3 regions of the Streptomyces sp. NBC_00005 genome follow, and region 3 is predicted to be linked to each of the others. Evidence: riboswitches for the same ligand, from Rfam matches in the RefSeq annotation. Region 3 holds a riboswitch; each other region holds the start of a gene.

Region 1 (10,151 bases), 2.2 Mb from region 3:
AAGTCGCAGCAGCTCCTGGATGGCGAAGCGGCCCTCCTCGAAGACGGTCAGCAGATCGTTCGGCAGGTCTATGTCGCTCTTGTCGAGCTCGTCGATCAGCAGCACGCGAGGTCGACGCCGCGGTAGCAACGCGGTGCCGAGCGGGCCGAGCCGCAGGAAGCGGCCGATCTCACCGAGGCCCCCGACGCCGCTGCCCGTGTCGACTCCGGCCCGCTGCAGATTCGCTTCGTGCAGCCGGCCGATCGCGTCGTACGAGTACAAGCCGTCACGCAGCGTCGTCTTCGAGGTCACCGGCCAGTGCAACACGGGGCCAAGACCGAGTTCGTAGGCGACGGCGTGCGCGAGCGTCGACTTGCCCGTTCCCGGCTTGCCGGTGAGCAGCAGCGGTCGGCGCAGCAGCAGGGCCGCATTGACCACGTCCACCAATGCGCGGTCGGCCTGGAAGACCCGGCCGCGCCGGGTGTCGGCCGGCGCCGTGCTCGTCACGCTGTCCTGCGGCGGCATGCCCTGCTGCAGCGGCCGCCATTTCGGTGGGTCGGGCAGCCGCTCGATGGCGTTGTGCGGGATTCCGTCACCGCGGTAGACCCACCACGCGGGTGTCTGCGGGATTCCGGTCTCGGTCACGAGGGGTTACCTCCGGGAGCGGGAGCGGGCGGTGCCAGGGGAGTTCGCGGGGGCAGGCGGTCGAAGGGGTCCCACAAGAACCCCAACTGCAGACCGCCGTCGACGCGATGGGGGGCGGTGACGGGCCCTGGCGACCGCTCGCCGCGGCGTGCCCTGCGTACCACCTCGGGCAGCGTCCGGGCGCTGGCGTTGCGCAGTCGCTCAGGGAGCTCCTCGGCCACGCGCGGTCCTTCCCGCTCGTCGTGCGCCCAGATCAGGGCAGGCACCCCGGCGTCGAGAGCCGCGTCGAACTCCGGGTCGGGGGCACGCTTGCGAGGCACCCTCGGGGGAAACCCGAGGACCAGGGCCAGGGGGCCGTCCTCGGGGTACAAGGCCAGGAACAGCGCTTCGTAGGGCGTCCTGTCCTGGCTGCGGGCAGGCATCACATCCACCACGCCCTCTCCGGAGAGTGCGGGCATCGTTTTCATCCTGTCCCACTTCTGCGACCAGTTATGCCCCCAGTCGACCCATTCCGACGCATTCTGGCGCTCAAGGCTGCGAAAGGCGACAGGGTGCACTACCCCCAAGCGCACCTTCGCGCCGCTGGGCGTCGTGATCAACAGGTCGTCGAAACGGCGTCCCAGCAGCTCACGGGGTAAGACCGCCTCCACGAACAACTCCGGTGCGTCCATGGCGCGTTCTCGCCGCATACGGACGATGTGATCCACCATCAGATTCTCTATCCGGCTCAGCCGCATGGCCTCGGTGTACTGCTGGACCGCCTCGCGTGTGGCGCCCTCGTGCTGCCGGAAGACGTCCAGGAGGTAGTGCCCTCTCACCGCGGCCGGGGTGATACAGAACGTGGCGTACGTCCACTGGGCCCCCACCCCGGAGGGGCGGGGATGCCGTTCCAGGAGAGGTCCCGGATCGACGGCGGGGGTGCAGTGGCCGGCCCGGCCGCGCACCCAGCGGGCCAGTTCCGCTCCACGTAGACCCGGGATCCGTCGGGACAGCGCAGCCACGAAGGACAGCAGCGGCGGTACCGGGCGTCCGGCCTGGGAGATGTGCTGCAGGTCGTGCACGATGCCGAGAATGTCCTCGGGGGCGCCCTTCCAGAAGCGGCGCACAGGCCCGAGCGCCTCGTCACGCAGCGCCACCAGCCCGAGTAGCGGTACGCGCCCGTCCAGCAGGAGCCGGTAGAGGTCGTCCATCGCCTCCGGATCGAACGGCCCCGCGTCCACCTCCGGGTCCGGCTCGGTCGCGAGTCGATCCGGCAACGGCTCCCCGGACAGGGCGAGCGCGGCCCTCAACGGAGGCCAGGAACGGGCCAGTCGAGCCATCGGGATCATCCAGGTCACTCCGGCATCCGGCGATTTGTCCCGCAGTACGGCGAGACCGGCGACGCGGGAGGTCGAGGCGTCCTTCACTCCACAGCCGCTGTATCCCCTCTCCACCTTACGGCCGGTGTCCGGGGCGTCGTTCAGCTGGATCAAGGCCTTCTCCCGGCCGCCCTCCCCGGCCATCACGCAGTCCGCCCACACTCCGTCCGGCTGACCTTGCGGGTAGCCGTACACCTGCATCGGGCGCCTGTTGACGTAGCCGCCGCCGGAGAGGTGGGCGTGGGAGCCGGGTAACTGGCCGTTCGCCGCGCCCAGATCGCCATGCAGGGTGAGTACCGAGAAGTCCTCATGGTGGCTGCCGCCGGTGTAGTGGTGCCCGCCCCCGGGAGAGCCCTCCAGTTCGAGGCCGCCGCTCAGGCTGACCCGGACCGTGGCGTGCGGATCGTCCTCCAGCCGTCGGCCCAGGGCGGTCGTCACCACATGGGCGCAGGTCAGCACATAGCGCGGAGGTACGAGGACACCTCCGCCCACGGGCTTCCCGGTGGCGCCGAGGATGCTCACCTGCCAGTCGCCGATGGAGGCCGATTCCGCGACCGGTTGCACCCCCAAGGCACCTCTCCCCCCGTGTCGTCCGCAGGGCCCCGACCGCCTTGCGAGCCGCCATAGTAGCGGCCCTGTCCTGGGGATTTGCAGGGGGTCAACAGCGTGCGTTCAAGGGTCAGTTGGCCTTGCGGCCAACGGAGCGTCAAGCGATCTTGTCGGTGATCGAAGACGGGGTTGTCACCGGATCTTGATCGTGATCGTCGACCCCTTCGGCGCCGTCTCCCCGCCCTTCACGGACTGGCCCTTGACGGTGTCGCCGAACAGGCCGAGCAGGCCGCGGTCCTCGTCGACCTTGAAGCCGGCGTCCTCCAGTGCCTTCTTCGCGTCGTCGACGCTGTCGCCGGTGACGTCCGGGACCTCGATCATCTCGGGGCCCTTGGACAGCGTCAGCGTCACCGTGTCGCCCTCGGCGGCCTGGCTGTCGCCCTCGGGTGTCTGCGCGGCGACCTGGCCCTTGTCGTACTCCGAGTTGACCCGCTCGGAGGCGACCTTCACCGTCAGGCCGGCGTCCTCCAGGTCGGCCTTCGCGTCCGTCAGGTCCTCACCGGTGACGTCCGGGACGTCGACCGGGCTGCCCTTGCTGACGACCAGGGCGATCGCCGCACCCGCGTGCCGCTTCGTGCCCGACTCCGGGTCCGTGGAGATCACGGAGCCCTTGGGGACGTCGTCGCTGAACTCGCGGGTGACCATGCCCGGTTCGAGCCCGCCCTTCTTCAGCTGGGCCCTCGCCTCGGCCAGCGGCCGACCCTCGAGGTCGGGCACCTGAACGGTCTCCGGGCCGTCGGAGACCGTGAGCGCCACCGACGCGTTGTCGCGGATGCGGGTGCCGGGAGCGGGGTCCGAGCTGATGACCGTGCCCCGCTGCACCGTGTCGCTGTAGGCGTGCCGGACCTTCCCCAGGTCCAGTCCGGCCTCGCTCAGCTGCTTCCGGGCCTGTGCCTGGGTCTTCGCCAGTACCAGCGGGACCTTGGTGAACTGGCCGGAGTTGATGTACCAGACGCCCGTGCCGACCCCGAGGATCAGCAGCACGGCGACGACGATCGCGAGCGGACCGCGCCGACTGCGCGCGCCGCGGCGGCGCGGGGCCAGGGGAGGGGGAGTCTCCAGCACGCTCGTGTGGTGCAGGTCCTGCCGGCCCTCGTCCTCGTTCACCGGCAACGGGCGCTGCACGGTCAGCGCGCGCGGGATCACGCTCGTACGGTCCTCGGAGATGTTCCGGTGGTCCGCGGCGAGCGCCTGCGGTGGCATGGCGTCCAGCTGCTCCACGCCGAGCCCGGCGCGCACGTCGCGCGTGTGCGCGAGCAGCGCGACCGCGTCCTGGGGGCGCCGGCCGGGGTTGCGGGCCGTGGCCACCGCGACCAGCTCGTCCAGCTCGTACGCCAGCCCCGGGACGGCGGCCGACGGCGGCGGGACGTCCTCGTGGATGTGCTTGTACAGGACGGTGGCCGGGGAGTCCCCTTCGTGCGGCCGGCTGCCGGTGAGCATCTCGTACAGGACGACACCGCACGCGTACACGTCGACCCGGGGGTCGGCGGTGCCGTGCTCGATCTGCTCCGGTGCGAGGTACGAGACCGTGCCGAGGACGGTGCCGGTCGTGTTGGTGACCGTGTCCACGGACCGGACGAGCCCGAAGTCGGCGACCTTGACCCGGCCGTCGTCTCCTATCAGCACGTTCTCCGGCTTCATGTCCCGGTGCACGAACCCGGCACGGTGCGCGGCACCGAGCGCGGCGAGCACCGGCTCCAGGATGTCCAGGGCGGCGCGCGGCTGCAGCGCCCCGCGCTCGCGCAGCACGTCGCGCAGGGTGCACCCGGCGACGTACTCCATGGCGAGATACACGTACGACCCGTCGGTGCCCTGGTCGAAGACCTGCACCACGTTCGGGTGCGCCAGCCGGGCGACCGACTTCGCCTCCCGGATGAAGCGCTCGACGAAGGTGCCGTCGGCCGCGAGCGAGGGGTGCATCACCTTGAGCGCGAGCACCCGGTCGAGGCGGGTGTCCAGGGCCCGGTAGACCGTGGCCATCCCGCCGACCGCGATCCGCGCTTCCACGTGATAGCGCCCGTCGAGCACCTGCCCGACCAGAGGGTCCTGAAGGGTCGTATCCACGCAGGTGAGTGTACGAGCCGTGACTGACAGGGCTGCCGGATCACGCCGGATCGGGGCGGGACTGCAGCCGAGCTGTGACGGACATCGCACCGAATTCCGGCCAGTATCGAACGCCCGTTCAGAACGCGGGCCGCTCCGGATCCAGTCGCGCCAGCCCCTCCGCCGGAGAGGACGCCGCCGCGAAATGCCGCCGCGGAATCCGCCCCGCGAGCCGCGCCAGCCGCCCCGCCTCCACCGCGTGCTTCATGGCCTCGGCCATCAGCTGCGGCTCCTGCGCCCGCGTCACGGCCGAGGCCAGCATCACACCCGCGCATCCCAGCTCCATCGCGAGCGCCGCGTCCGACGCCGTACCGGCGCCCGCGTCCAGGATCACCGGCACACGCGCGTGCTCGGTGATCAGCTGGAAGTTGTGCGGGTTGCGGATCCCGAGCCCGGAGCCGATCGGCGAACCGAGCGGCATGATCGCCGCACAGCCGACGTCCTCCAGCTTCCGGGCGAGAACGGGATCGTCGTTCGTGTACGGCAGCACAGTGAAGCCGTCGTCGACCAGGGTCTCGGCAGCGTCCAGCAGCTCGATCGGGTCGGGCAGCAGGGTGCGCTCGTCGGCGATGACCTCAAGTTTGATCAGTTCGGTGCCGAGCGCCTCGCGCGCGAGGCGGGCGGTGAGGACGGCCTCCCCGGCGGTGAAGCAGCCCGCTGTGTTCGGCAGCACCTGGATGCCGAGCTTGTCCAGGACGGACAGCACCGAGCCGTGCACCGAGGGGTTCACGCGCCGCATCGCGACCGTCGTCAGCTCCGTGCCGGACGCCACCAGCGCCCGCTCCAGCACCTCCAGGCTGGGGGCACCGCCGGTGCCCATGATCAGGCGGGACGTGAAGGACGTACCGCCGATGACAAAGGGGTCGTCGGCCATGGGTCAGCCTCCTTGGACGGCGGTGAGGACCTCGACGCGGTCCCCCTCGGAGAGGGAGGTCGACGGCCACTGCGCGCGCGGGACGACGGTTTCGTTCAGGGCGGCGGCGACTCCGGCAGGGGCCGGGGTCAGCGTGCGCACGACGGTGTCGAGAGCCGTTCCGGGAGCGAACTCCCGTGACTCTCCGTTGACGGAGATGTTCATGCGGGCTGCTCCAGGAGAGCGAAACGCCTGGGGGTGAACGGGCGCGCCTCGTCCGGGAGTTCACCGGTGGCCAGGACCTGCGCCAGCGCGTCGCCGGTGACCGGCGTGAGCAGCACGCCGTTGCGGTAGTGGCCGGTGGCCAGCAGGAGTCCGGGGAGTTCCGTGGGGCCGAGCAGCGGCGCGTTGTCGGGGGAGCCGGGACGCAGCCCCGCGCGCGTCTCCGTCAGCGGCAGTTCCGTGATCCCGGGGACCAGCTCGTGCGCGTCGCGCAGCAGCTCGTACACCCCGCCCGCGGTCACCGTCGTGTCCCAGCCCAGCTCCTCGCTGGTCGCGCCGATCACCAGCTCGCCGTTCTCCCGCGGCACCAGGTAGACCTGGCTGCCGCGGACGACGGCGCGCACGGTGCGGCTCAGGAACGGCGCGTAGCGCTTCGGCACGGTCAGCCGCAGCACCTGCCCCTTCACCGGCCGCACGGGCGGCAGTACCTCGTCCGGCACGCCCGCGAGCCGCCCGCTGAGGCTGCCGGCGGCCAGCACGACCTGGGCGGCGCTCAGCTCGGTGCCGTCCGCGGTCGTGACGCCGGCGGCCCGGTCCCGTACGACGCGCAGGCGCTCGGCCCACACCCGGTGGAAGACCACCCCGGCCCGCTCGCACGCGGCCACCAGCGCGCGTGCCAGCCGCCGCGGGTCGATCTGGTGGTCGCCGTCCACCCGGAGCCCGCCGCGCACGCCCGGCGCGAGCATCGGCTCCAGGCGCCGGCAGTCGCGCCCGGACAGCCACTCGGACTCCAGGCCCGACTGCCGCTGCAGGGCGTGCAGTTCGCGCAGATGGGCGCGGTCGTCGGCGTCCAGGGCGACGGCGAGTGTGCCGCACTGGCGGTAGCCGAGGTCGTGACCGGTGAGGTCGGTGAGCTCGGCCGCGAAGTCCGGATAGCGGCGGGCCGAGGCGAGGTTCAGGCCGAGCAGCGTCTGCTCGCCGTAGTGCAGCTCCGTGACCGCGGCCAGCATCCCGGCGGCCACCTGGGCGGCCCCGCCGCCCGGCTCCGGGTCCACGACGGCCGTGGCCAACCCGCGCTGCGCGGCCCGCCAAGCCGTGACCAGGCCGATGATTCCGCCCCCGATGACGAGGACGTCTGACGTACGTGACGACATGGGCGTCCAACCCCTCCCTTCGCCGGCATGACCCGGATCAGGTTCGTACGGTCGGAGGCCGCCAGCCTCCCTCTCAGCCCGGTGCGTCCGGGCTCCCGCGAGTGCTTGTACGTTGGCCACCCTAGCCCGCCGCTCCGCGCCTCTGTAAGGGAGCCTCCCGCCATGCCCCGCTCGCTGGACGGCCTCGTCCTCGCGCCCCTCGCCGACCAGGCCCCAGGTCAGGTGGGTACGCGCACCCGGTTCACGTACCACGAGAAGGACGGCGAGATCTGGGCCGAGTACGCGGGCGGCGATGTAGTACGCGGCCATCTGGTGGGTACTCGGGCCGGTGACCGGCTGGACTTCCGGTACGTCCAGCTCAAGCACGACGGGACGACGTCCTCGGGGCACTGCGTGTCGACGGTGACGGAGTTGCCCGACGGGCGGGTGCGGCTCGAGGAGACGTGGGAGTGGGAGTCGCAGCCCGGCAGCGGGACCAGTGTGGTGGAACAGGTCGCCGACGTCTGAACAGGCCGTTGTGCAGCATGTCACGGCGCACGAGTCCTGACTGACAATCTGTCAGTTGTCTATGGTGATCAGGTGAGCGAGCAGACGCGGGAATCGGGCACGTCGCAGCCGCGGCGCGTGGTCGTCGTGGGCGCAGGCATGGCCGGCGTGCAGACCGCGGTCGCCCTGCGGGAGCAGGGTTTCACCGGCACCGTGACGCTGATCGGCGCCGAGCCCCACCAGCCGTACGACCGGCCGCCGCTGTCCAAGGCGGTCCTGCTCGGCAAGTCAGAGGGCTCCGCCTTCGACGTCGACTTCGAGGCGCTCGGCATCGAACTGCAGCTGGGGCGCGAGGTGCTGGGCGTGCGCCCCGGCGAGCACGAGCTGGACACCGAGGCCGGGCCCGTCCCCTACGACGTCCTGGTCCTCGCCACCGGAGCCGAGCCGATCCGGCTGCCCGGCGCGGAGGGCGTGCCCGGCGTGCATCTGCTGCGCACCCTGGACGACGCCGAGCGGCTGCGGCCCGTGCTCGCCCGGCAGCACGACATCGTGGTCGTCGGCGCGGGCTGGATCGGCGCGGAGTTCGCCACGGCGGCGCGCGAGGCGGGCTGCGCGGTGACGGTCGTCGAGGCAGCGGACCGGCCGCTCGCGGGCGCACTGCCCGCCGAGGTGGCCGCGCCGATGGCCGCCTGGTACGCCGACTCCGGTGCCGCGCTGCGTACGCACGCACGCGTGGAGCGCATCGAGCCGGGCGAGGTCGTCCTCGACGACGGCTCGCGGCTGCCCGCGGGCGCCGTCGTGGTCGGGATCGGCGCGCGCCCCGCCACGGCCTGGCTGACCGGCGCCGGCATCGAGCTCGGCGCGCACCGCGAGGTCGTGGCCGACGCCCACCTGCGCACCTCGGCACCCGACGTCTACGCCGTCGGCGACTGCGCCTCCTTCCCCTCGGGACGGTATGGCGAGCGCCTGCTCGTCCACCACTGGGACAACGCCCTCCAGGGTCCGCGCACGGTGGCCACCAACATCATCGGCGAGGCCACCGGCGAGCCCCTGGCCGTCTACGACCCGGTCCCGTACTTCTGGTCCGAGCAGTTCGGCCGTTTCGTCCAGTACGCCGGCCACCACGCCTCCGCCGACACGACCCTGTGGCGCGGCGACCCGTCGGGCCCCTCCTGGTCCGTCTGCTGGCTGCGCGACGGCCGCCTGGTCGGACTGCTGGCGGTGGGCAGGCCGAGGGACCTGGCGCAGGGCAGGCGGCTGATCGAGGCGGGCACGCCGATGGACCCGGAGCTGCTGGCGGATCCGACGAGGCCTTTGAAGGGGGCCACGGCGTAGATCCGGGCGTCCGAAGGCGGCCACGGCGTCCACAGGCGGCATGGCGTAATGAAAAGCCGCAGGTCGGGCGGTCCTGGCTTCCGACTGTCAGTGCGGGATGGCAGGCTTGATTCCGTGACCGAGATTGACGCAAAGATCGATGCTCTCGTCCCCGCCTGGCTCACCCTCCCCGACATCGCAGAGATGCTCGATGTCGAGGTGACGCGTGTGCGGCAGCTGGTCAAGGAGGGCCAGCTCATTGCCGTACGCCGTGGTGAGAACCGCGCGCTGCACGTCCCCGCCGCCTTCATCGACGGGGCCGAGCAGAAGGTCGTCAAGGGCCTGTCCGGGACCCTGACGCTCCTGCGGGACGACGGCTTCTCCGACGAAGAGATGCTCGAGTGGCTCTTCACCCCCGACGAGAGCCTGCCCGGTACCCCCGCACAGGCCCTCAGCGAGAATCGCGGCACGGAGGTGAAGCGCCGGGCCCAGGCGCTCGCCGTCTGATCCGACCCGGCTGAACCGAACACCGTCCGGCGTACGGGCCGGGGTCCGCACAGGCCACGGCCGTGGTTCACTGCGGGCCGCAGCCCGTACGCCACCGACCACGGGGGGAACATCCGCATGCCCGACACCGCCGCCACCGCACGAGCCCGGCTCGCCGACGCCCGCGTCTACCTCTGCACGGACGCCCGCAGACGACAGGGCGATCTGCCCGAGTTCCTGGACGCGGTCCTGGCGAGCGGTGTCGACATAGTGCAGCTGCGCGACAAGGGCATGGAGGCCGCCGAGGAGCTGGAGCACCTGAAGGTCTTCGCCGACGCCTGCGCCCGCCACGGCAAGCTCCTCGCCGTCAACGACCGAGCCGACGTCGCGCACGCCGCCGGCGCCGACGTACTCCACCTCGGGCAGGGCGACCTCCCGGTGCCCGCGGCCCGCGCGATCCTCGGGGACGACGTCCTCATGGGCCGCTCCACGCACGCCGAGTCGGAGGTGGCCGCGGCCGCCGTCCAGGAGGGCGTCGACTACTTCTGCACCGGCCCGTGCTGGCCGACCCCCACCAAGCCCGGCCGCCACGCCCCCGGCCTCGACCTGGTCCGGTACACCACCGCCCTCGCCACCGACCGCCCCTGGTTCGCCATCGGCGGCATCGACCTGGGCAACCTCGACGAGGTGCTCGAGGCCGGAGCCCGCCGGGTGGTGGTCGTCCGCGCGATCACGGAGGCGGACGACCCGGGCGAGGCGGCGACGGAGTTCGCGAAGCGACTGCGGAGCGCCTAGCGGAGTCCGGGCCCGGTCTCGTCGTCCGACGGGGGTGTCCGATGGGTGGACAACTAATCGACAAATCCGGCAAATGTCCCGCATCCGGTTGGGGGACTGCCGCCCCCTGGCTAACCTGCGGGTATGGCCCTCGGAACCGCATCCACC
Region 2 (10,151 bases), 2.0 Mb from region 3:
GTGCGCTGCTGTGCGGTGGCCTTGTTCTTGGCCGCTCGCGTGCGCGCAGGCTTGGGCGCCTCACGCTGCGGTTCCGGGGCCTGCGGTTCGGGTGCGACCGGCACGGCATCGGGGGCGAGTTCGCCCATGCGCAGCATCACGCGCTCGCGCCGCGGGGTCTTCGAGCGCCACCGACGGCCGTAGCGCTCGCGCAGGTCCGCGCGGGCCAACTGCCGTTCCTTCTCCCGCGTCAGCGCCTCCGTGTAGGAGGTGACCTCCCACAGCGTCATGCGGCGCCACAGCGCGAAGGTGGAGGGGAAGGCGAGCAGCCAGCGGGAGAACCGGATCTTCTCCATCCGTCGGCCGGTGGCGGCGCCGATGCGGACGGCGTAGATGTGCGCGCCGATCTCGGAGAACACCACCCACAGCAGCGGCATCGTGCCGTGCGCAACCTTCGCCCATATGCCCTGTCCTGCGGCGATGTTCAAACCGCAAGTGACCAGGGTGAGCGCCCAGGGCACGAACCGCACCCAGGCAAGCGCCATATCCATGCGGATCAACAGCAGGTTGGCGACGGTGAACACCGGGATGGCCACGTCGATACCGACCGGCAGCATCCACGGTGAGGTGAATCCCCAGCGCAGCGCGGCAGCGGACACGGCGTCGAACGAGGAGATCAGACCGAGCGCGCCGACTCCGGCCGCGGCGAGCGCGCCGACTCCGGCGAGCCCCATCTCAGGACGGGTCAGCGGCGGCACCCCGGATGTGGGCGCCTCGGGGGCGGGGGCAGTGGTCATGCCGCAACCCCCTTGCGCGCCGTGCGACGGCGGGCGGGACGGACCAGGGGGATGACGTCGAACAGATCCGGGTTCTCCTCGATGACCCGCGCGGCGATGCGGATCAGGTCGTCGGGAAGGTCGGGGTTGTCGGCGAGGATGTCGCGCGCCGCGTCCTCGCGGGCCGCGCGCTCTTCGTCCGTCTCGCCCTCGACCCCGAGCCACAGCTCAACCGGGGTGCCGAGTGCCAGTTCCGCGAAGTCCTCGGCAGAGATGGCCTGTTGGCGGCCGATGTACGTACGCATGGCAGTTCTCCTGACATCGAAGGGATGCTGGGGCGGTCGCGGTCCTTGGCGAGAGGCGACCGCCCGGAGAGCCCCGAGCCGCGAGTGCGGCGGGGCAGTGGAGCACTGAACGACCTGTCGCAGCTCCCCTCAACCCCGCTCGTGCGAGACGAGCGGAGGAGGCAGCCGGCCGCCGCACGAGGTGCAGCGGAGCGGTCTAGGTCAAGAGGTGCGCGGACCTGAGCCGCGTTGGACGCCTTTTGCGGGAGGTGACGGCCCGTCGTACGCGATATGGATCTGTGCCTCAGTCCCGCTCTTCCGAGGAATCGCATCTCGGTCTCTTCGCGCGGCGTCGTTGCCCTTGGGCAGATCCGTTCTTTTGAGTCGGCGCGTGTCCCTGACGGGAGGTGACCGACTGGTCTCCACTCGCCTCGGCCGGAGTCGTCACGGCCGTCGCATCTGCGGTGGATCACGCTGTGGAGTTGTCGTGCACCGGCACAGAGGTGAAGCCCTTCCGGGCGCCCGTTCCGGCGTGAGTTCAGATTGACCTAGGTCAATCTGACTGTCAAGAGTGTTCGCCGAAGGATCAGAGATTGACCTAGGTCCGGCTACTCTCGATGCCATGGACCAGAGCCCCGAAGCGCCCAAGCAGACGCCTACGGCCAAGGAGATCGCGGCGGAGTTCCGCGAGAAGATCACGGGCCCCGATCGCGAGTACGAGCCGGGCGATCAACTCCCAGCCGCTCGCAAGCTCGCCAAGGAACTTGGCGTGCAGCTCATGACTGTTCAGAGTGCGTTCGGTCAGCTCCGTGACGAGGGGCTGGTTCTTACTCAGCAGGGCCGCGGGACATTCGTTCGCGATCCTTCTGTGCCCCTCGGTACCGAGCCGGGCAGCAGCCCAGCGTTCAGCGCCCTCGCCGCGGAACTCAGCACGATTCATGACGCCCTGCACCTACTTGGCGAGCGGCTTGACCGCCTTGAGCAGCTTGTTGGCAGCGAGACTCCACCCTCGCCGTGAGTCCGTCCGCGCGCCTCAGCAGTCCTTCGACCTTGGCGCGCGCCTCGCTCAAACTCGCTTTGATCAAAGCGAGTTCAGTACGAGTCATGCCTTCCAACTCGCCGCTTTGCTCATTGATCCCTGACATGCCAATGAGCATGTGGCCGGGAACGGCAGAGGACCCGGACAGACTGTCCGGGTCCTCTTTCCTTGCAGGTCAGGCGGGTTGACGATTCGTCATTGGGTTGCCTCATCCACCATGTCCAGTACGGCGGACCATGGAAGTGCACGCCCTGCCGGCGCTTCCCGAGGCTCGTACAGCGGCCACACATCTGGCCCGTAGACGATGTGCACGCCCCCAGCCCGGAGGGTGTCGATGTGGTGCTGCCACGCCGGATGGCGAGCGTGTGCCGCGTTCACCCGAGGGAAGACGACGACCGGCAGACCGACGGTGCCGATGGCCTCGCCCACCTGCGTCAGAGCCTGGTTGTCCATTAGGCCGGTCGCGAGCTTGGCGACCATGTTGGCCGACGCGGGGGCGACAACGTAGCAGTCAACCGGCGGGTGCGGCCGGGTGTCGCCGGGCAACCGTGGCTCATCGCGGACGGGCAGGCCGGTCAGTTTCTCCAGCCGCTCGACTTCGCCGCTGAGCCGTAGCCACTGACCCGCGGTCGGCGTGAGCGTGACAGCCACCTGCCATCCGCGATCCATCGCGGGCTCTACGAGACCGGCGCGCAGTACCTCTACGCCTCCGGCCGCAGACCCGACGACCCCGAGCACTCCACGACTGCCTGAACTCACTGCACCGCCCTGCACCGCTGAGCCATCACGAACACTTCGGATGAGCGCGAGCCACCGGTGACGGGGGACTGTTTGATCAGGTCCCGCAGCGTCTCGCGCACCCTGGGATTGTTGCGTACGAGCTGCGGCGACGTGCGCTCAGCCGTACGCAGCTCCGTGAACGCCTCATCACCTTGCCCGACGAGCGACAGGGCGCGCGCGTAGTCGATTCGGTGCGAGACGCTGCGCTCCTGCGGCATGTGGTCGACGTTGATCCGCCCGTGTTCCACCACGTACGACACGTTGTCGAGGTCTAGCTCAACGGACAGACGGTGAAGCAGCACGTTCGTGGGTCCAAAGCCGGTCTGCCAGTAGTTCTCATCCGACCCGAGGTCGTCCGCGAGTTCCTCGGCTCGGTCCAGCAAGCCCGTCGCGGTGGGTCGGTCCTGGTGACGAGCTGCCGCCACAGAGGCGCGAAGGTGGATCATGCCCAGCAGGCTCAGCGCTGCCGGGTCATTCTCGGTGACCCGCGACGACAGCCATGCGGCGGCCGTGTTGCCCAGTTCCAGTGCTTCGTCATACCGGCCGTTGGCCAGTAGCGCGTGCGTGCCGGAACGCGCGGCAGATGCTAGTACGAGCGGGTCGTCCGACTCGTCAGCGGCCCGCATCGCGCGCTCGGCAGCAAGCCATGAGATGTCTGACTCACCGATTTTTGCGAGCGTCGTCGCTGCGAGGTGGTGTGTGCGAGCCGACACGGCCCAGCAGTCGCTACGATCGTCGCCGCGACGCGCCGCTCGCTCTTCCAGTTCTTGAGCTGTCTGCAGAAGCGTCGGAAGGGCCGCAATGACGCTGCCGAGTCGCCCTCCCTGGTAGTCGTTCCATGCTTGCTCCACACGCACGGCTACGGGGGCGGGGGTCGGAAGCTGTACCTCAGCCTCGGGACCGAAGAGCAAGCGCGACAGGCGCCGCGGGCTCATGAGCGCGTCGCGCACGGCCGGAACGTCGTCCTGCTGCCTCTCGTCCTCCACGAGCACGGTCTGACCGAGCAAGTCCCCGAGGGGTACGCGCAGGATGCGTGACAGCTCGGCAAGCATGTCGATACGCGGCGGCTTCCGGCGCCCCGTTTCGATCTTCGCCAACCAGTCGGTGCTTCGGCCGACCAGGCCGGCCAAGACCTCTTGCGTGTAGCCGCGACGCTTGCGGTAGAACGCGATCCGCTCGCCGATGCTGAGGTGATCTCCGAGACCACGCATTGCGTGCTGCCTCCTACTGCTTGTGAGGGGCCGGTTTCACGGTACAGAGCTGGCAGTGGGGCGCGGTAGTCGGCCTCACGGGCTCTACAGGGCCGTACGAGCATGAGGGCTCGCACAGGAAGAGACCCGGACGAAGTGTCCGGGTCTCTTCCTGTGCGAGCCCTGGGCCGCTCCTTACTCGGCAGAGTGGCCCTGCCCTTATTGAGCGATGGGGATGACCTCCACATCGACATCAGCGTTTTCCAGCGCGTTAATGGCTCTCATGAGTGCCACCTGGGAAAAGGTGAACAGGTTTCCCCTGGAGACCGTTGCGTCATCCTTGATGGCAATGCCGTAGATTAGCTTTTTCGGCTTCACGCTTGGATCGAAAGCGTGAGTGTTGCTCCGCTGCCTGATGCGAGCTAGAAGTTTGACTCTTGCTTCTCGGTCAGCTCTAAGTGCTTCAATAGATGTCCACCCTTGGGCAAATAGATGACTTAGTGGGGCGGAGCTGGAAGCTCTCTTGACGTGTATCAATTCATTGTTCGGTCCGATTATGTCGCAGGCCTCGATTCCGTAGGGGTGTTGTTTCGTGTGGATCTTCTTCCGGTCGAGGCAGACGGCGCCACCGGGGATGGCTTTTGCGGCCTCCCGATTATAGTCCTCTTCCTCTGCCCAGCGGCTGTCCCACTTAGGTAGCCGAATTGATGCTGGGCGGGCAAACACCTCATCCAGTCGACTCTGAAGGAAGTCGAGATAGTTGTCCCCCACCTCGAACCAGCGCCCTTGGTGATAAAAGTAGTGTCCGGCGTCTAGTCCTGCCTCAAACGCTAGCCACTTGTGTGCCTTGATTTGTCTACTGACCTTGTCTCGACCATCAGCGTCAGAGCACATCTGAATGTAGCCAGATCGCAGGGCGTCCATCCGCTCACCAAGAGGAAGGGATTCAACACGTTCCAAAACATCTGCGATGTTCAGCTCTTCGAGAACCTCGAAGCGCTCCGAGGCAATCTTGATGCGATACGAATTCGTCGCATGTTCATGCTCTTCGCACTCTGCGGGGAGGGTCAAAGCCAAGGGTCCTCGGTCTGCGGAGCTCAGCGCTTGCGACAGTTTGGTTTCGAGTTTGCTGACCTGCTTATTGCTCGATTTGAGCGATCGAATCTGGTCAATAAATCCCAACTCGGGAACGGGTGAAGAAGTTTGGGTGATTCTCGTTATCTCGTGTAGGTCTCCGATGAGGTCCGCAGGCTTTACGCCCAGTGGTATTTTTAGAGAGTCGGCGGCGGCTATGCCGACCTTCTTTGGTTTTTCCCTATTGAAAGTCATTGACGCTTTTTCGAGGGTACCCGCGAGTCGACTGACGATTTCTCCATAGGACTCGATCCCGAACCCTCGAATCGACTGTCCTCCAGGTACGGTGCTACGGTCCACTCTCGCTCGACTGTCAAGAATGTTGCGTGTCACCTGTCGAATAAGCTTCGGCTCAATGGATCGAATTGAGAACGAAAGTCCAAATCCGGGATCTATTCGAGACGGGTCGATGAGTAGGTGCCCCATGCCGAAGGTTAGGGCATATGGCCCTCCGGATACTCCTATCATGATGGCCCCGGCTGCGGCGCGGTTTGATATTTTCGCATCTTTTCCTGTAAGGGATTTGAAGGCGGTACTCCAGTCTGTCCGGTCCTTCTTGCCTACGATTCCCCAAATCGCTATGGCGGGAACTCCATCGATTTCAGTCGATTCGACGGTGAAGTCCTCATGGCTCGCGTAGTAATCGGCGAGCGCTTCTCGAAGTCCGGCGCCAGTGGACTCCGTATCGATGAGTCGGTACAGAGTGGAGCGCCTTGCTTTGCTTTTCGAGTCACCTGTTGCATCGACCATGGGTCCCCACCCCTCGAATCTGATGGCCAGAATCAGAGATCGTACATTTAAGGTCATGACATGACACTCGAACAAGCGAATCGAACTAAATGTGTTCAGTGGCCAGTCGTCTGGAGGCCCCTAATGCGTCAGGCTTGGGCGCTCTGGTGTCGGGTTGTGGAAGGCCCTACCGTGGCTGCACATGGGGAGGGTTAAGAAGAACAAGCCGCGCCGTAGACGGGGCAGCACTCTTGAAGCGCAAGCGTCGGGATCTGCGTACGTCTGCGAGGTCGAAGGGGTTGCGATCAGGCAGGCGCGCCGTGGTGAGGGACAGCGAGTGTTGGATCTGCTTTCGGCGATTGACACCGACTATGACGATCTCGACTATGCGGCACAGCACATTGATGCGGGTACCTATGGCACGTCTGGAGCGGGTCTACGCCGGGCGCTAGTCGCCGAAGCGGAAGAGGATGCTCAGCTCGTCGGTGCGCTCCTCGCCTTGCCGCCTGGCAGTCTCTTGCGCCGGTTACAGGCGGCGGAGGCCCCACGGCCGGTGGTGGCCGGCGTAGCTCGCTCTATCGCGAAACTCAAGGCCGTCGCCGTTGCTCCCCAGCGGCGGGGCGACAGGATCGGTGAGGCGCTGGTGAGGGCTTTCGTCGATGAGTACGGCGCCGCTGACTACGGCGTCCTGTACGCCCAGGTAGACATCGACAAACCGGCCCTCGCTCGCTGGTACGGCCGACTTGGGTTCGAAGCTCTGGGTGCCGGTGCGCCGCTCCGGCTTGATCCGCACGGGCAGGTCGCGATCTATCCTCTCAATGGTGAGCAACTTGTGGTGCTGGACCTGAGCTAGGCCAGCCACCTGCATCGACGTAGCCGCAGGGTGCGAGCCTTCGGGCCGTCACTGGGCCGTCCGAGGAGGGCCCACGACGACCAGAGACGACCGTCAACGACCACAACGCACGGCTCGCGCCCCTGGTCACACCATTTGATCTGCGACACTGGTACGGCTATGCCTAAGCCCGGAGAACTCACTTTCGTTGCCCCCCGCGGAGCCAAGAAGCCGCCGCGGCACCTTGCCGATCTCACCCCTGCCGAGCGCAAGGAAGCGGTGGCCGAGATCGGCGAGAAGCCGTTTCGTGCCAAGCAGCTCTCGCAGCACTACTTCGCGCGGTACGCGCACGACCCGGCGGAGTGGACCGACATCCCGGCCGGTTCGCGCGGCAAGTTGCAGGACGCGCTGCTGCCCGAGCTGATGACCGTCGTACGGCATCTGTCGACCGACCAGGGGACGACGAGGAAGACCTTGTGGCGGCTCTTCGACGGCACGCTCGTCGAGTCCGTGCTGATGCGCTACCCGGACCGGGTGACCATGTGCATCAGCTCGCAGGCGGGGTGCGGGATGAACTGCCCGTTCTGTGCGACCGGGCAGGCGGGGCTCGACCGGAATCTGTCGACCGCCGAGATCGTGCATCAGATCGTGGACGGGATGCGGGCTCTGCGGGACGGGGAGGTGCCCGGCGGGCCGGCGCGGCTGTCCAACATCGTCTTCATGGGGATGGGTGAGCCGCTCGCCAACTACAAGCGGGTCGTCGGAGCTGTTCGGGCGCTCACCGACCCTGCCCCGGACGGGCTCGGGCTGTCGCAGCGCGGCATCACCGTGTCGACCGTCGGGCTCGTCCCGGCGATCCACCGGTTCGCCGACGAGGGCTTCAAGTGCCGGCTCGCCATCTCGCTGCACGCTCCCGACGACGAGCTGCGTGACACCCTCGTCCCCGTGAACACGCGGTGGAAGGTGCGCGAGGTTCTCGACGCCGGGTTCGAGTACGTCGAGAAGAGCGGACGCCGGCTGTCCATCGAGTACGCCCTCATTCGCGACATCAACGACCAGGCCTGGCGCGGTGACCGGCTCGGGCGGCTGCTCAAGGGCAAGCCCGTGCACGTCAACCTCATCCCGCTGAACCCGACGCCCGGGTCGAAGTGGACGGCGTCCCGGCCCGAGGACGAGAAGGCGTTCGTCGAGGCCATCGCCGCGCACGGTGTGCCGGTGACGGTTCGGGACACCCGTGGTCAGGAGATCGACGGGGCCTGCGGTCAGCTCGCGGCCACCGAGCGGTAATCTGAGCCCGTACGTACATCTTCATATTCCGACAGGGGAGCGCCACAGCGCTGAGAGTGCGGCAATCGGGCCGCAGACCCTCTGAACCTTGCCCAGGTCATTCTGGGTAGGAAGTTCGGTCTTCACTCGAGCTGTTGCGCCCTGCCCGGGAGCCGGTGGAATCCTCCGGCGGTCCCGGGCAGGGCCGCGTCTCTTCCTGGTCAGCCAGGAGGAAATTCAGTGCACACCAACATGCACACCAAGGCGTTCGTGGCCGCCGCGGTCGGCCTCGGCCTGATCACGCTGTCCGCGTGCGGGTCGTCGTCCGGCAGCGAGGGCTCCGGGAACTCCAAGACCGTCACGCTCGTCAGTCACGACTCGTGGGCCGTCTCGAAGAGCGTCCTCGCCGACTTCGAGAAGCAGTCCGGCTACAAGGTCCACGTCCTCAAGGACGGCGACGCCGGGCAGGCCGTCAACAAGGCCATCCTCACCAAGGACAACCCGCAGGGCGACGTCTTCTTCGGCGTCGACAACACCCTGCTCTCGCGGGCGCTCGACAACGGTCTCTTCCAGTCGTACGAGGCCAAGGGCGCCGCCGGCATCAAGGCCCAGTACCGGGTCGACCAGACCAAGCACCGGGTCACGCCGATCGACTCCGGCGACATCTGCGTCAACTACGACAAGGCCTACTTCAGCAAGCACAAGCTGGCCCCGCCGGCCTCCTTCGACGACCTGATCAAGCCCGCGTACAAGAACCTCCTCGTCACCGAGAACGCCTCCACCTCCTCGCCCGGCCTCGGCTTCCTGCTCGGCACCGCCGCCAAGTACGGCAACGACGGATGGCAGGGCTACTGGAAGAAGCTCAAGGCGAACGGGGTCAAGGTCGTCGACGGCTGGGAGCAGGCGTACAACGAGGAGTTCTCCGGGTCCGCCGGCGGCAAGAAGGCCAAGGCCGACCGGCCGCTCGTCGTCTCGTACGCCTCCTCGCCGCCCGCCGAGGTCATCTACGCCGACCCGAAGCCGAAGACCGCGCCGACCGGGGTGTCGTACGGGACCTGCTTCCGGCAGATCGAGTACGCCGGACTGCTCAGCAACGCCAAGAACAGCAAGGGTGGCAAGGCCTTCATCGACTTCCTGGTCGGCAAGGAGTTCCAGGAGGACATGCCGCTGAACATGTTCGTCTACCCGGTCATCGAGGGGGCGACGGTGCCCAAGGAGTTCACCGAGTACGGGCCCGCCGCGAAGGACCCCGAGATCATGGCCCCGACCAAGATCGCCGCCAACCGTGACCAGTGGGTCAAGTCGTGGACCTCGCTCGTACTGAAGTAACCGACGCGGCCGTCCACAAGGACCGGGCGGGGAGCGCGGCGCGGCTCGGGCTCATGGCCGTGCCCGTCGCGTTCTTCGCGGTGTTCTTCGCCTGGCCCGTCGCCGCGATCGTGGCGCGCGGGCTCAAGGTCGACGGGGCCTGGCGGTTCGGCCGGATCGTGGACGTCGTCACGCAGTCCGACATCCGGCACGTCCTGTGGTTCACCACCTGGCAGGCGCTCGCGTCCACCGCGCTCACGCTGCTGATCGCCCTGCCGGGCGCGTACGTCTTCGCGCGCCTCGACTTCCCGGGCAAGCAGGTGCTGCGGGCCGTCGTCACCGTCCCGTTCGTCCTGCCGACGGTCGTCGTCGGTACGGCGTTCCTGGCGCTCGTCGGGCGCGGGGGACTGCTCGACGAGCTGTGGGGCGTGCGGCTGGACACCACCGTCTGGGCCATCCTGCTCGCGCACGTCTTCTTCAACTACGCCGTCGTCGTACGGACCGTCGGCGGGCTGTGGGGGCAGCTCGATCCGCGTCAGGAGGAGGCGGCGCGGATGCTCGGCGCGTCGTCGCTCCAGGCCTGGCGGAGGGTGACGCTGCCCGCCCTCGCGCCCGCCGTCGCCGCGGCCGCTCTCATGGTCTTCCTCTTCACCTTCACCTCCTTCGGCGTGGTGCAGATCCTCGGCGGTCCCACCTTCTCCACGCTCGAAGTGGAGATCTACCGGCAGACGTCCGAGATCTTCGACCTCTCCACGGCCGCGGTGCTCACGATCGTCCAGTTCGTGGCGGTGGGCGTGATCCTCGCCGTGCACGCGTGGACGGTACGGCGGCGGG
Region 3 (10,151 bases):
ATCCGTCCAGCGTGCGATGCGCCTGCTGGAATGCGTCGCCGAGCACCAGCACGGAGCTCCCGCCAAGCAACTGGCCCGCGAGACGGGCCTGGCGCTCCCGACGGCGTACCACCTGCTGCGCACCCTGGTCCACGAGGGCTATCTCTGCCGGGACAAGGGCCTGTTCTTCCTCGGTGACGCGGCCGTACGACTGGGCAGCAGCGGAGCCCAGCAGAAACGTCGCAGCATGGTCGTCGACGCGCTCGCCCGCTGGCGGGACGCGATCGGTGTGCCCGTGTACTACGCCGTGTACCGCGACGGCGAGATCGAGATCATGTGCGTCTCCGACACCCCGGGCAATCCGGCGGTCGAGGAGTGGGCCGACTTCCGCGAGACCGCGCACGCGCATGCGATCGGTCAGTGCCTGCTCTCCCAGCTCGACGACGACGCCCGCCGCGACCATCTCGACCGCTACCCCGTGCAGTCGATCACCCCGTACACCGTGCGTGACAACCACACCCTGCTCCGGCGGCTCGAGCGGATGCGGCGGATGGAGCCGGTGACGGAGCGGCAGGAGTACGCGCTGGGGACGGTCTGCGCGGCGATTCCGATCACAGTGGGTACGACGGCCGCGACGATGGCCATCTCTCTGCCTGCTCATCAGGCCGAGCGTCTGGCGTCCGCGGCCCAGCAGCTGCAGAGCGAAATCGGGCGACTGCTGGGGTCACTCGCGCTCTCTATCAGTATCTGAAAACTCACTCCTTGTGATCTGCCGTGTACTTTCAGCAAGATGCCACCAGTGTCAGGGGATCATTCCCAGCCAGTCGGCTTCACACGACGGGGTAGGCGATGCGCGAGTCCGTACAGGCAGAGGTCATGATGAGCTTTCTCGTGTCCGAGGAGCTTTCCTTCCGCATCCCGGTGGAGCTGCGTTACGAGACGTGTGATCCCTATGCGGTACGGCTGACCTTCCACCTGCCCGGTGACACACCGGTGACCTGGGCGTTCGGTCGCGAGCTGCTCATCGACGGGGTGGGACGGCCGTGCGGCGAGGGCGATGTGCGCGTGGCGCCCGCCGAACCGGACTCGTTGGCCGAGGTCCTGATCCGGCTTCAGGTCGGCCGCGACCAGGCGCTGTTCCGTTCGTCGACGGCGCCGCTCATCGCCTTCCTCGACCGCACCGACAAGCTGGTGCCGCTCGGCCAGGAGTGCTCCCGCGGCGACTTCGACGCCCACCTCGACGAGGCGCTGGACCGCATCCTGGCGGAGGAGCAGAGCGCGGGCTGAAGCGGGCGGCCGGGAGCGGCGGAACGCTTCTGCGTGGGGCGTGGAGGGTGCGGTGACGCCTCCCGACGGGCAGGCGGGGACAGGACCCTGAGACTGCCCGGAGGTTCTGTTCGCTCGTGCCGGAGGAGCCGCTCGCCTCAACGCTTGCGGCGGCGCCCCCGGCCCGTGCGCGCCGGAGCAGGTGCTGCGCCCACCGTCGCTGTCGCCATCGCCGGTTCCGGTCCCGGACGGTCGGCCGCGACCACCAGCGCCGCGAGCAGCGTCGTGACCGGTACCGAGGCGACCAGGCCGATCGAGCCCACCAGCGTGCGCACGATCTCCTCCGCCACCAGCTCGCTGTTGGCGACCGTCCCCACACCGCTCTGCGCGATGGAGAAGAGCAACAGCAAGGGCAGCGCGGCGCCCGCGTAGGCGAGGACGAGCGTGTTGACGACGGACGCGATGTGGTCGCGGCCGATGCGGATGCCCGCCCGGTACAGCCCCCGCCAGCCCATCGACGGATTGGCCTCGTGCAGCTCCCAGACCGCCGACGTCTGGGTGACCGTCACGTCGTCGAGGACACCGAGCGAACCGATGATGACGCCCGCGAGCAGCAGACCGCTCATGTCGATCGACGGGTACAGGCCGTGGATCAGGCCGGTGTTGTCGTCCGTGTTGCCGGTCAGTGCGGCCCAGCCGATGAACTCGGAGCCGAGCAGCCCGATCAGCACGAGCGACAGCAGTGTGCCCAGCACCGCCACGGACGTACGGGCCGACAGGCCGTGGCACATGTAGAGGGCGATCAGCATGATGGCACTCGACCCGATCACCGCCACGAGCAGCGGGTTCGAGCCCTGCAGGATCGCGGGCAGGATGAAGAAGGTCAGCACCATGAAACTGACGGCCAGAGCGACCAGCGCCATGAGGCCGCGCAGCCGGCCCACCACCACGACGGCGAGCGCGAAGATGCCGGCCAGCAGCGCCATCGGCAACCTGCGGTTCACATCGGCGACCGAGTACTGCAGGTCCTTGGGCGCCGAGGGCTCGTAGGCGGCCACGACCTTCTCACCCTCGTGCAACTGCCGCGACTGGTCCGGCTGCACGATCTCCGTGAACGTACGGCCCTTGTCCTTGCCCGTGTCGACGCGGATCGTCGCCTTCTTGCAGGTGCCCTTCGCCTGCTGCTCGGCGGAGGAGCCCTCGGATGTGGAGGTGTCGCCCGTCGGGGTCTCGCCCGAGGCGTTCACCGACTTGCAGCTCACGCTCACGACCTTGGTGACCGTCGCCTGCTGGGTCTGCCGGTCGAATCCCACGCCGGTGCGCTGGTGCGGCGGGGCACCACCGGGCCACAGCACCACGAGCCCGACCACCACGGCCGCGGTGAATGGGATGAGGATCGCCGCGATGACCTTGCGCAGGTGCTTGGAGACAGGGGCTGCCGGACCGTGGCTGTGCGAGTGACCGTGCCCGCCACCGGAACCGGGGTCGTGCCCATGTCCGCCACCGGCTCCAGGCCCGTGATCATGTCCGCCGTCGGCCCCCGGCGCATGGTTGTGCCCGGCACGGGGCCCAGGGCCGTTGCCGTTTCCGGAGCCGTGCCCGTAGGGCGGCTCCGGGGGTGGGTACGGGGGCTGATGTGTCGTGGTCACCGCCCGATCATCGCAAGAACGACAGGGGCCCTCTGTTCAGCGCGCCCGAATTGACGCTAGCGTGGAGGCACCTTTGCACACGCGGGAGCTCGGAGCACCGGGCTGAGAGGGCGCTGACCTCCGTCCCAGCGATGTTTCACGTGGAACATCACCGAAGTCGAGTGATGTTCCACACGAAACGTCGACAGACGGAAATCGCTGCGTCGACCGCCGAACCTGTTACCGGGTAATGCCGGCGTAGGGAGTAGGTCTCATGACCAACAAGGACGCACGCACGCCTGCCTCCAGCCAGGACGAACCGCCCCTTCGGGGCGAAACGTCGCAGGAGGCCGGGAAGTCCATCGGCTGGCACAAGGCGTACGTCGAGGGCTCGCGCCCCGATCTGCGGGTGCCGGTCCGCCAGGTGCACCTCACCAACGGGCAGTCGGTCACGCTGTACGACACCTCGGGCCCGTACACCGATCCGCTCACCGACACCGACGTCCGCCGGGGCCTCGCCCCGCTGCGCGAGAACTGGATCATCGCCCGCGGCGACACCGAGGAGTACGCGGGCCGTCCCGCCCGTCCCGAGGACGACGGGATCAAGCACACCTCTCCGCGAGGCGGTCTGCGCAACCTCGACGCGGTCTTCCCGGGGCGGCCGCGTCTGCCGCGTCGCAGCCGTGACGGCAAGGCGGTCACACAGCTCGCGTACGCCCGCCGCGGGGAGATCACACCGGAGATGGAGTACGTGGCCATCCGGGAGAACGTGTCGCCCGAGGTCGTTCGCGAGGAGATTGCGGCGGGCCGCGCGGTACTGCCGGCCAACGTCAACCACCCCGAGATCGAGCCGATGATCATCGGCAAGCGGTTCCTGGTGAAGGTCAACGCCAACATCGGCAACTCCGCGGTGACGTCCTCCATCGAGGAGGAGGTCGAGAAGATGACCTGGGCGACCCGCTGGGGCGCCGACACGGTCATGGACCTGTCCACCGGTCGCAACATCCACACCACGCGTGAATGGGTGCTGCGCAACTCCCCCGTTCCCATCGGCACGGTGCCGCTCTATCAGGCTCTGGAGAAGGTGGACGGCCGCGCCGAGGAGCTGACCTGGGAGATCTACAAGGACACCGTCATCGAACAGGCCGAGCAGGGCGTGGACTACATGACGGTCCATGCGGGCGTCCGCCTGCCGTACGTCCCGCTCACCGCGAACCGCAAGACCGGCATCGTCTCGCGCGGCGGCTCGATCATGGCCGCGTGGTGCCTCGCGCACCACAAGGAGTCGTTCCTGTACGAGAACTTCGAGGAACTCTGCGAGATCCTCGCGGCCTACGACGTCACCTACTCGCTGGGCGACGGTCTGCGGCCGGGCTCGATCGCGGACGCCAACGACGAGGCCCAGTTCGCGGAGTTGCGCACGCTCGGGGAACTCAACCGGATCGCGAAGCGTTTCAACGTACAGACCATGATCGAGGGCCCGGGACACGTCCCGATGCACAAGATCAAGGAGAACATCGACCTTCAGCAGGAGATCTGCGATGAAGCTCCGTTCTATACGCTCGGCCCGCTGACGACGGACGTCGCGCCGGCGTACGACCACATCACCTCCGGCATCGGTGCCGCGATGATCGCCTGGTGGGGCACGGCCATGCTCTGCTACGTCACGCCCAAGGAACACCTGGGCCTGCCCAACCGAGACGACGTCAAGACCGGCGTCATCACCTACAAGATCGCCGCCCACGCAGCCGACCTCGCCAAGGGGCATCCCGGTGCGCAGGACTGGGACGACGCCCTGTCCGACGCCCGCTTCGAGTTCCGGTGGGAGGACCAGTTCAACCTCGCCCTGGACCCGGACACGGCACGGGAGTTCCACGACGAGACCCTCCCGGCGGAGCCGGCCAAGACCGCCCACTTCTGCTCGATGTGCGGTCCGAAGTTCTGCTCGATGAAGATCTCCCACGACATCCGCCGTGAGCACGGCGGAAGCAGGGCGGAGATCGAGGAGGGCATGGCCGAGAAGTCGAAGGAGTTCGCGGCGGCCGGCAACAGGGTGTATCTGCCGATCGCGGATTGACCCACGCCGGTGCGAGTGGCTCTCTCGACGTAGAAGACGGTCCCGCTCTTCGGCGTGCGTTGCCGTAGGGCGGAGCCGTCCGGGCGGGTCGGTGTTCGGCTTGCGCTCCCCCGGCGGACCTTGGCGGGCCCTTCTGATGCGGAGGGCGCAAGCCGACGGTCACTCCGGCTGGTGGTCCGGGCCTCCGAAGTCCGGGCTGGTGTAGTCCGGGCTGCTGAAGCTCGGGCGTGAGCCGGGGGCCGGACCGTCTCCCGGGCTGCTGAAGCCCGGGCGGCCGTAGCCGAGATGTGGCATGCGGCTGGTCGGCGTCGACGGTGTCGTGCTGTGCAGTGCCGCGGCGGTGCCTGGGTCGGCGAGTGCCTCTCGAAGGAACGGCATGACGCCGCGCTCCAGGAGTGCTTCGCGCCAGTCTTCCCGGGCCTGGGCCACTTCCCTGCTCAGTTCGGCGTACGGTCCGCTCTCGAGCGAGGGCCTGTTGCGCAGGGCGGTCAGCAGCAGCCCGACACCGGCCACGAGGATCGCGGCCGCGGTCATGGCGCCGAACACCCATCCGGCGGTCAGCATGGTCTGGGCGAACGCCGGTTCGGGGTTGAGCATCTTGAGGATGTAGCCCACCAGCAGGAAGATCATCGCGGCGGTTCCGGCGAGGACAGGGGCGAGGACCGCGACGACGGCGACGGCGCCCGCGCCGGCCGGCTCGGCGGCCTCGCCGAGGGTGGTGGCGAGCCCCAACGCGCCCACGCCCGGCTCCGCTGAGCCGGATTCGCGGGTGGACGGTGGGGTGGACGACGCCGGCTGGCGCAGTTCCTCGCGAACCTTCACGTAGTGCTGGTACTCGGCCGCCGCGGCCACCGTGATGATCGCGGTGGCGTTCAGCGCCATGGTGCGCAGCTGTTCGGGATTGAGCCGCTGTCCGACAGCGGCCAGTTCCGGGCGGTTTGGGGCGGAGCGCAGCGCCTCATCGAGGACCCGCTCGTACTCCTGGCGGTCCTCGCTCAGCAGGTGCTGCGGAACGCTGTTCATGTGCATCCCCCGATGCTCCGTAGGGCTTGGGGCTCGCATGCCAACGAGCCGTCGGGCAGAAACGGAGGGGAGCCTGCTACGGATAAGCCGATGGTAGAGCGGTGACGGCACACGGTGACAGGGGGTTTCCATAAATTGGGCCCTGGCCTGCGCCGTTTATCGCGATTCCTCCGTGGGGGCGCCTGCCCTGTGAACGTTCAGATATCCAGGGGAAGTTGCTGGACCAGCAGCTTTCCGGCCATGGTCACTCCGCCGTCCATCGCGATGGCCAGGCCTTCTGCGTAGACGTGCGGTCCTTCGACCACGGGCCCCGCGCTGTCCTCGCCCTCCTCGGAGCCGACCTCGCCCAGCAGGTACGGAATAGGGCTGTGACCGTGAACAATCCGCGTGCCGCCGTACGTATCCAGCAGGGAGCGTACGGCGTCTGCACCGCCCTCGTCGCGGAAGGAGAACCGCTTGGTGAACTTGCGGAAAAGATCCCAGCACTCGTCGGCGTCGTTGCGCGTGAGCGTTTCGCGGACGGTGTCGTTGACCGCCTCGATCGAGTCGCCGTAGTCGAGGTAGGCGGTGGTGTCGGAGTGGACCAGCAGAAAGCCGTCGACCGCCTCGACGGCGTCGAGGCGCGCCATCCACTGGAGGTGGTGGTCCTGGAGGCGGTCCATGTCGGTCTTCTGGCCGCCGTTGAGCAGCCAGGCCGCCTGGAAGGTGGCAGTGCCCGCACCGGAGTTGACGGGGGTGTCGCCGAACCGCTTGGCGCCCAGCAGCAGCAGCTCGTGGTTGCCCATGAGCGCCTTGCAGTAGCCACCGGAGGCGGCCGCCTCCGCGGACAGGCGCATCACGAGGTCGATGACGCCGATGCCGTCCGGGCCACGGTCGGTGAAGTCACCGAGGAACCACAGCCGGGAGGTGCCCGCGCACCAGTTCCCCGCGGCGTCGACGAGGCCCTGCTCCTGGAGGGCGGCCATCAACTCGTCCAGATAGCCGTGCACATCACCGACGACGTACAGCGGGCCCGCGCCGTCCGTCTCCTGCGGGTCCGCGAGGGACGTGGGGTCGATGGTCACCTGAAGCGTGTCACCGCGGTTGATGACCGGCAGGTCGCGCCGCGTCGGCGTGTACCCCTCCGAGTGGTCGGCCGGCTCCTCGACGGGTCTGGCGACGTCGCCGGGGTGCGTGCTGTGGCCGTACGGACCGGTCTCGTGGACATATGCCGGTACCCGGAAGTCGCGCAACGTCGCTGTCCGCTCCACCTCGGGTCCCTGACCGGCCCCCTGAGTCATCAGACCCCTCCACCATCGCGCCGCATCTGCACCGCGTCGGACTGCCTGGTCGCAGCGGCCCGCGGTGTCGTGGGCCCATCATAGGAATGCCGATCGCGCCATGTGATGACCCAGGGGTGGTGAATCGGAGTAAGAGTCCAGTTCACCGCGGCTTTCGCCCCGATTGGGCAGGGCTTCGCCCGCATGCTGACGGCCGCTGTTCTACTTCTCCTCGGGCGACCGCGGCGCGCTGACCGTCGTGCGCGGCGGACGTCGCTGTGACGAGGTGCGCACGATCAGCTCCGTCGGTATCACCTGCTCGACCGGTTGGTCCGATTCGACCCCCTCGATCGCGTCGATGAGGAGCTGCACCACAGCCGTGCCGATGCGACGCGGCTTCAGCGACAGTGTGGTGATCGGCGGCTCGGTGTTGGCGTACACGGTGGATTCGCTGCAGCAGACCAGAAGCAGGTCGTCCGGTACGCGCAGGCCGTATCGGCGGGCTGCGGCGAGCAGGTCGGTGCCGTTCGGGTCGAACAGGCCGTAGACGGCGTCGGGTCGGTCGGGCCGGGCCAGCAGCCGGTCGGCGGCGACGGCGCCCGCGCACGGGTCGTGCGCGGGATAGGACTCGTACACCGGGTCCTGGCCGACGCGTTCGCACCAGCGCAGGTACGCCGTGGTCGACAGGTGGGTGTACGTGTCGGTCGTCGTCCCCGTCAGCAGGCCGATGCGGCGGGCGCCGGCGTCGGCCAGATGGTCGAGGATGCCGAGTACGGCGGCCTCGTGGTCGTTGTCGACCCACGCGGTGACCGGGAGCGAGCCGGCCGGGCGGCCGTCGGAGACGACCGGCAGTCCCTGCCGGACCAGTTCGCTGACGACCGGGTCCTGGTCTGAGGGGTCGATGACGACCGTGCCGTCCAGCGCGACGTTCGACCACACGTCGTGGCGCGAGGTCGCGGGCAGGATGACAAGGGCGTAACCGCGGGCGAGCGCGGCGGAGGTGGCGGCGCGCGCCATCTCGGCGAAGTACGCGAACTCGGTGAAGGTGAAAGGTTCATCCCCGTACGTCGTCACGGTCAGGCCGATGAGGCCCGACTTGCCGGTACGGAGGGTTCGGGCCGCTGCCGACGGGCGATAGCCCAGCCGGTCGGCGACCTCACGGACATGGCGTCGGGTGGCGTCCGGGAGCCGGCCCTTCCCGTTGAGGGCGTCGGAGACGGTCGTGATGGAGACTCCGGCGGCGGCGGCCACGTCTCTGATGCCCGCCCTGCCCGGCCGACTGCCTCGACGTGAGGTTTCCGCGCGGCTCACCTGGTGCTTCCCTGCTGCTGTCATGGCGAGCCGATAGTAGGGCTCATGCGGTGGGGTAGGGCGGACGCATATGCACGCGTTGACAGGCACGTTTCTGCAAGGTCATTTACCGTCAACTACCTTTGAAACAAAGTCAGTTGAACGATGCAATGGCACTACGTGACTTGTCGGCGCGCATGGGCCTGCCAAGTCCCCGATGTTTCGAAGAGGTCTCAACTCACCTGCACGGGTGATGCGCGCCAGGGCGCGAGCCACCGGCGCATAGATATATGTGATCGCGCCCCCCCGTTTCGTCTGCCTACGGGTGGTGATGCCCCTGATGCGGATGTGACGGACGAGGTCGGTACCCAGCTGTACGCAGCGGCGTCGAATCCTCATAAGGTGAGCAGTATTGGAAGCCGGTGGTGGTCATGAGGAGGACTGCGGTGAGCGAGACGAGCCCCAAGCTGCGCGCCGAGCTGGAGGGTATCCCCACCTACAAGCCGGGCAAGCCTGCCGCGGCCGGCGGTCCGGTGGCCTACAAGCTGTCCTCCAACGAGAACCCCTATCCGCCGCTGCCCGGCGTGATGGAGACGGTGACGGCCGCGGTCTCGTCCTTCAACCGCTACCCGGACATGGCCTGCACGGGACTGATGAACGAGCTGTCCGACCGCTTCGGCGTCCCGCTCACTCATCTGGCCACCGGGACCGGTTCGGTGGGCGTGGCCCAGCAGTTGATCCAGGCCACCAGCGGTCCCGGCGACGAGGTCATCTACGCCTGGCGGTCCTTCGAGGCGTACCCGATCATCACGCAGATCAGCGGTGCGACCTCGGTGAAGGTGTCCTTGACCCCGGGCGATGTGCACGACTTGGACGCGATGGCGGACGCGATCACCGACCGGACGCGCCTCGTCTTCGTCTGCAACCCCAACAACCCGACCGGCACGGTCGTACGGCGGGCCGAGCTGGAACGGTTCCTCGACCGGGTGCCGAGCGATGTGCTGGTGGTGCTGGACGAGGCGTACCGCGAGTTCATCCGCGACGCCGAGGTGCCGGACGGCGTGGAGCTGTACCGCGAGCGGTCGAATGTCTGCGTGCTGCGCACGTTCTCCAAGGCCTACGGTCTCGCGGGCCTGCGCGTCGGCTTCGCGATCGCCCATGAGCCGGTGGCGGCGGCGCTGCGCAAGACGGCGGTGCCGTTCGGCGTGAGCCAGCTCGCGCAGGAGGCGGCCATCGCGTCGCTCAAGGCCGAGGACGAACTGCTGGGCCGGGTCGGCTCGCTGGTCTGCGAGCGCAACCGCGTCGTCGACGGGCTGCGCGCCCAGGGCTGGACGGTGCCCGAGACCCAGGCCAACTTCGTGTGGCTGCGGCTGGGGGAGAGCACGGTGGCGTTCGCGGCGGCGTGCGAGCAGCACGGCGTGGTGGTCCGGCCGTTCCCGGGCGAGGGTGTGCGGGTGACGATCGGGGAGACCGAGGCGAACGATATCTTCCTGAAGGTGGCGGAAGGGTTCCGCAAGGAGCTCTGAAGGCTCTTCAAGAGCCTCTGCCGGTCCTAAGTGGTCTCAAGAGGCTCTATTCGTCCACGGGTTCCACGCGCACAGGGTCGCCGTCCCGGACCGTGGCGAGGAG

The links. A riboswitch is a leader RNA that binds a small molecule or an ion and turns the genes downstream of it on or off. The one in region 3 is predicted to bind thiamine pyrophosphate.
Region 1: another riboswitch for thiamine pyrophosphate. It lies ahead of thiO (glycine oxidase ThiO); the one in region 3 lies ahead of thiC (phosphomethylpyrimidine synthase ThiC).
Region 2: another riboswitch for thiamine pyrophosphate. It lies ahead of OG303_RS15980 (thiamine ABC transporter substrate binding subunit); the one in region 3 lies ahead of thiC (phosphomethylpyrimidine synthase ThiC).

Annotation. Positions count from the first base shown of each region.
Region 1 covers NZ_CP108316.1:7,789,934-7,800,084, forward strand. Annotated here, with positions in the region: gene OG303_RS35705 (AAA family ATPase) at 1-624, opposite strand, end outside; gene OG303_RS35710 (hypothetical protein) at 621-2,546, opposite strand; gene pknB (Stk1 family PASTA domain-containing Ser/Thr kinase) at 2,724-4,655, opposite strand; gene OG303_RS35720 (thiazole synthase) at 4,774-5,568, opposite strand; gene thiS (sulfur carrier protein ThiS) at 5,572-5,772, opposite strand; gene thiO (glycine oxidase ThiO) at 5,769-6,923, opposite strand; TPP riboswitch at 6,920-7,032, opposite strand; gene OG303_RS35735 (hypothetical protein) at 7,086-7,430, shown strand; gene OG303_RS35740 (NAD(P)/FAD-dependent oxidoreductase) at 7,503-8,744, shown strand; gene OG303_RS35745 (Rv2175c family DNA-binding protein) at 8,859-9,230, shown strand; gene thiE (thiamine phosphate synthase) at 9,348-10,004, shown strand; gene metF (methylenetetrahydrofolate reductase [NAD(P)H]) at 10,128-10,151, shown strand, end outside.
Region 2 covers NZ_CP108316.1:3,505,709-3,515,859, reverse strand. Annotated here, with positions in the region: gene OG303_RS16020 (DUF2637 domain-containing protein) at 1-776, opposite strand, end outside; gene OG303_RS16015 (hypothetical protein) at 773-1,060, opposite strand; gene OG303_RS16010 (GntR family transcriptional regulator) at 1,662-2,057, shown strand; gene OG303_RS16005 (flavoprotein) at 2,274-2,816, opposite strand; gene OG303_RS16000 (helix-turn-helix domain-containing protein) at 2,834-4,069, opposite strand; gene OG303_RS15995 (DUF6119 family protein) at 4,268-5,932, opposite strand; gene OG303_RS15990 (GNAT family N-acetyltransferase) at 6,249-6,764, shown strand; gene rlmN (23S rRNA (adenine(2503)-C(2))-methyltransferase RlmN) at 6,924-8,030, shown strand; TPP riboswitch at 8,054-8,161, shown strand; gene OG303_RS15980 (thiamine ABC transporter substrate binding subunit) at 8,262-9,338, shown strand; gene OG303_RS15975 (ABC transporter permease) at 9,392-10,151, shown strand, end outside.
Region 3 covers NZ_CP108316.1:5,547,908-5,558,058, forward strand. Annotated here, with positions in the region: gene OG303_RS25470 (IclR family transcriptional regulator) at 1-730, shown strand, start outside; gene OG303_RS25475 (SsgA family sporulation/cell division regulator) at 829-1,266, shown strand; gene OG303_RS25480 (YibE/F family protein) at 1,404-2,894, opposite strand; TPP riboswitch at 2,966-3,155, shown strand; gene thiC (phosphomethylpyrimidine synthase ThiC) at 3,148-4,950, shown strand; gene OG303_RS25490 (hypothetical protein) at 5,110-5,979, opposite strand; gene OG303_RS25495 (metallophosphoesterase) at 6,171-7,253, opposite strand; gene OG303_RS25500 (LacI family DNA-binding transcriptional regulator) at 7,455-8,567, opposite strand; gene hisC (histidinol-phosphate transaminase) at 8,969-10,048, shown strand; gene OG303_RS25510 (cyclophilin-like fold protein) at 10,095-10,151, opposite strand, start outside.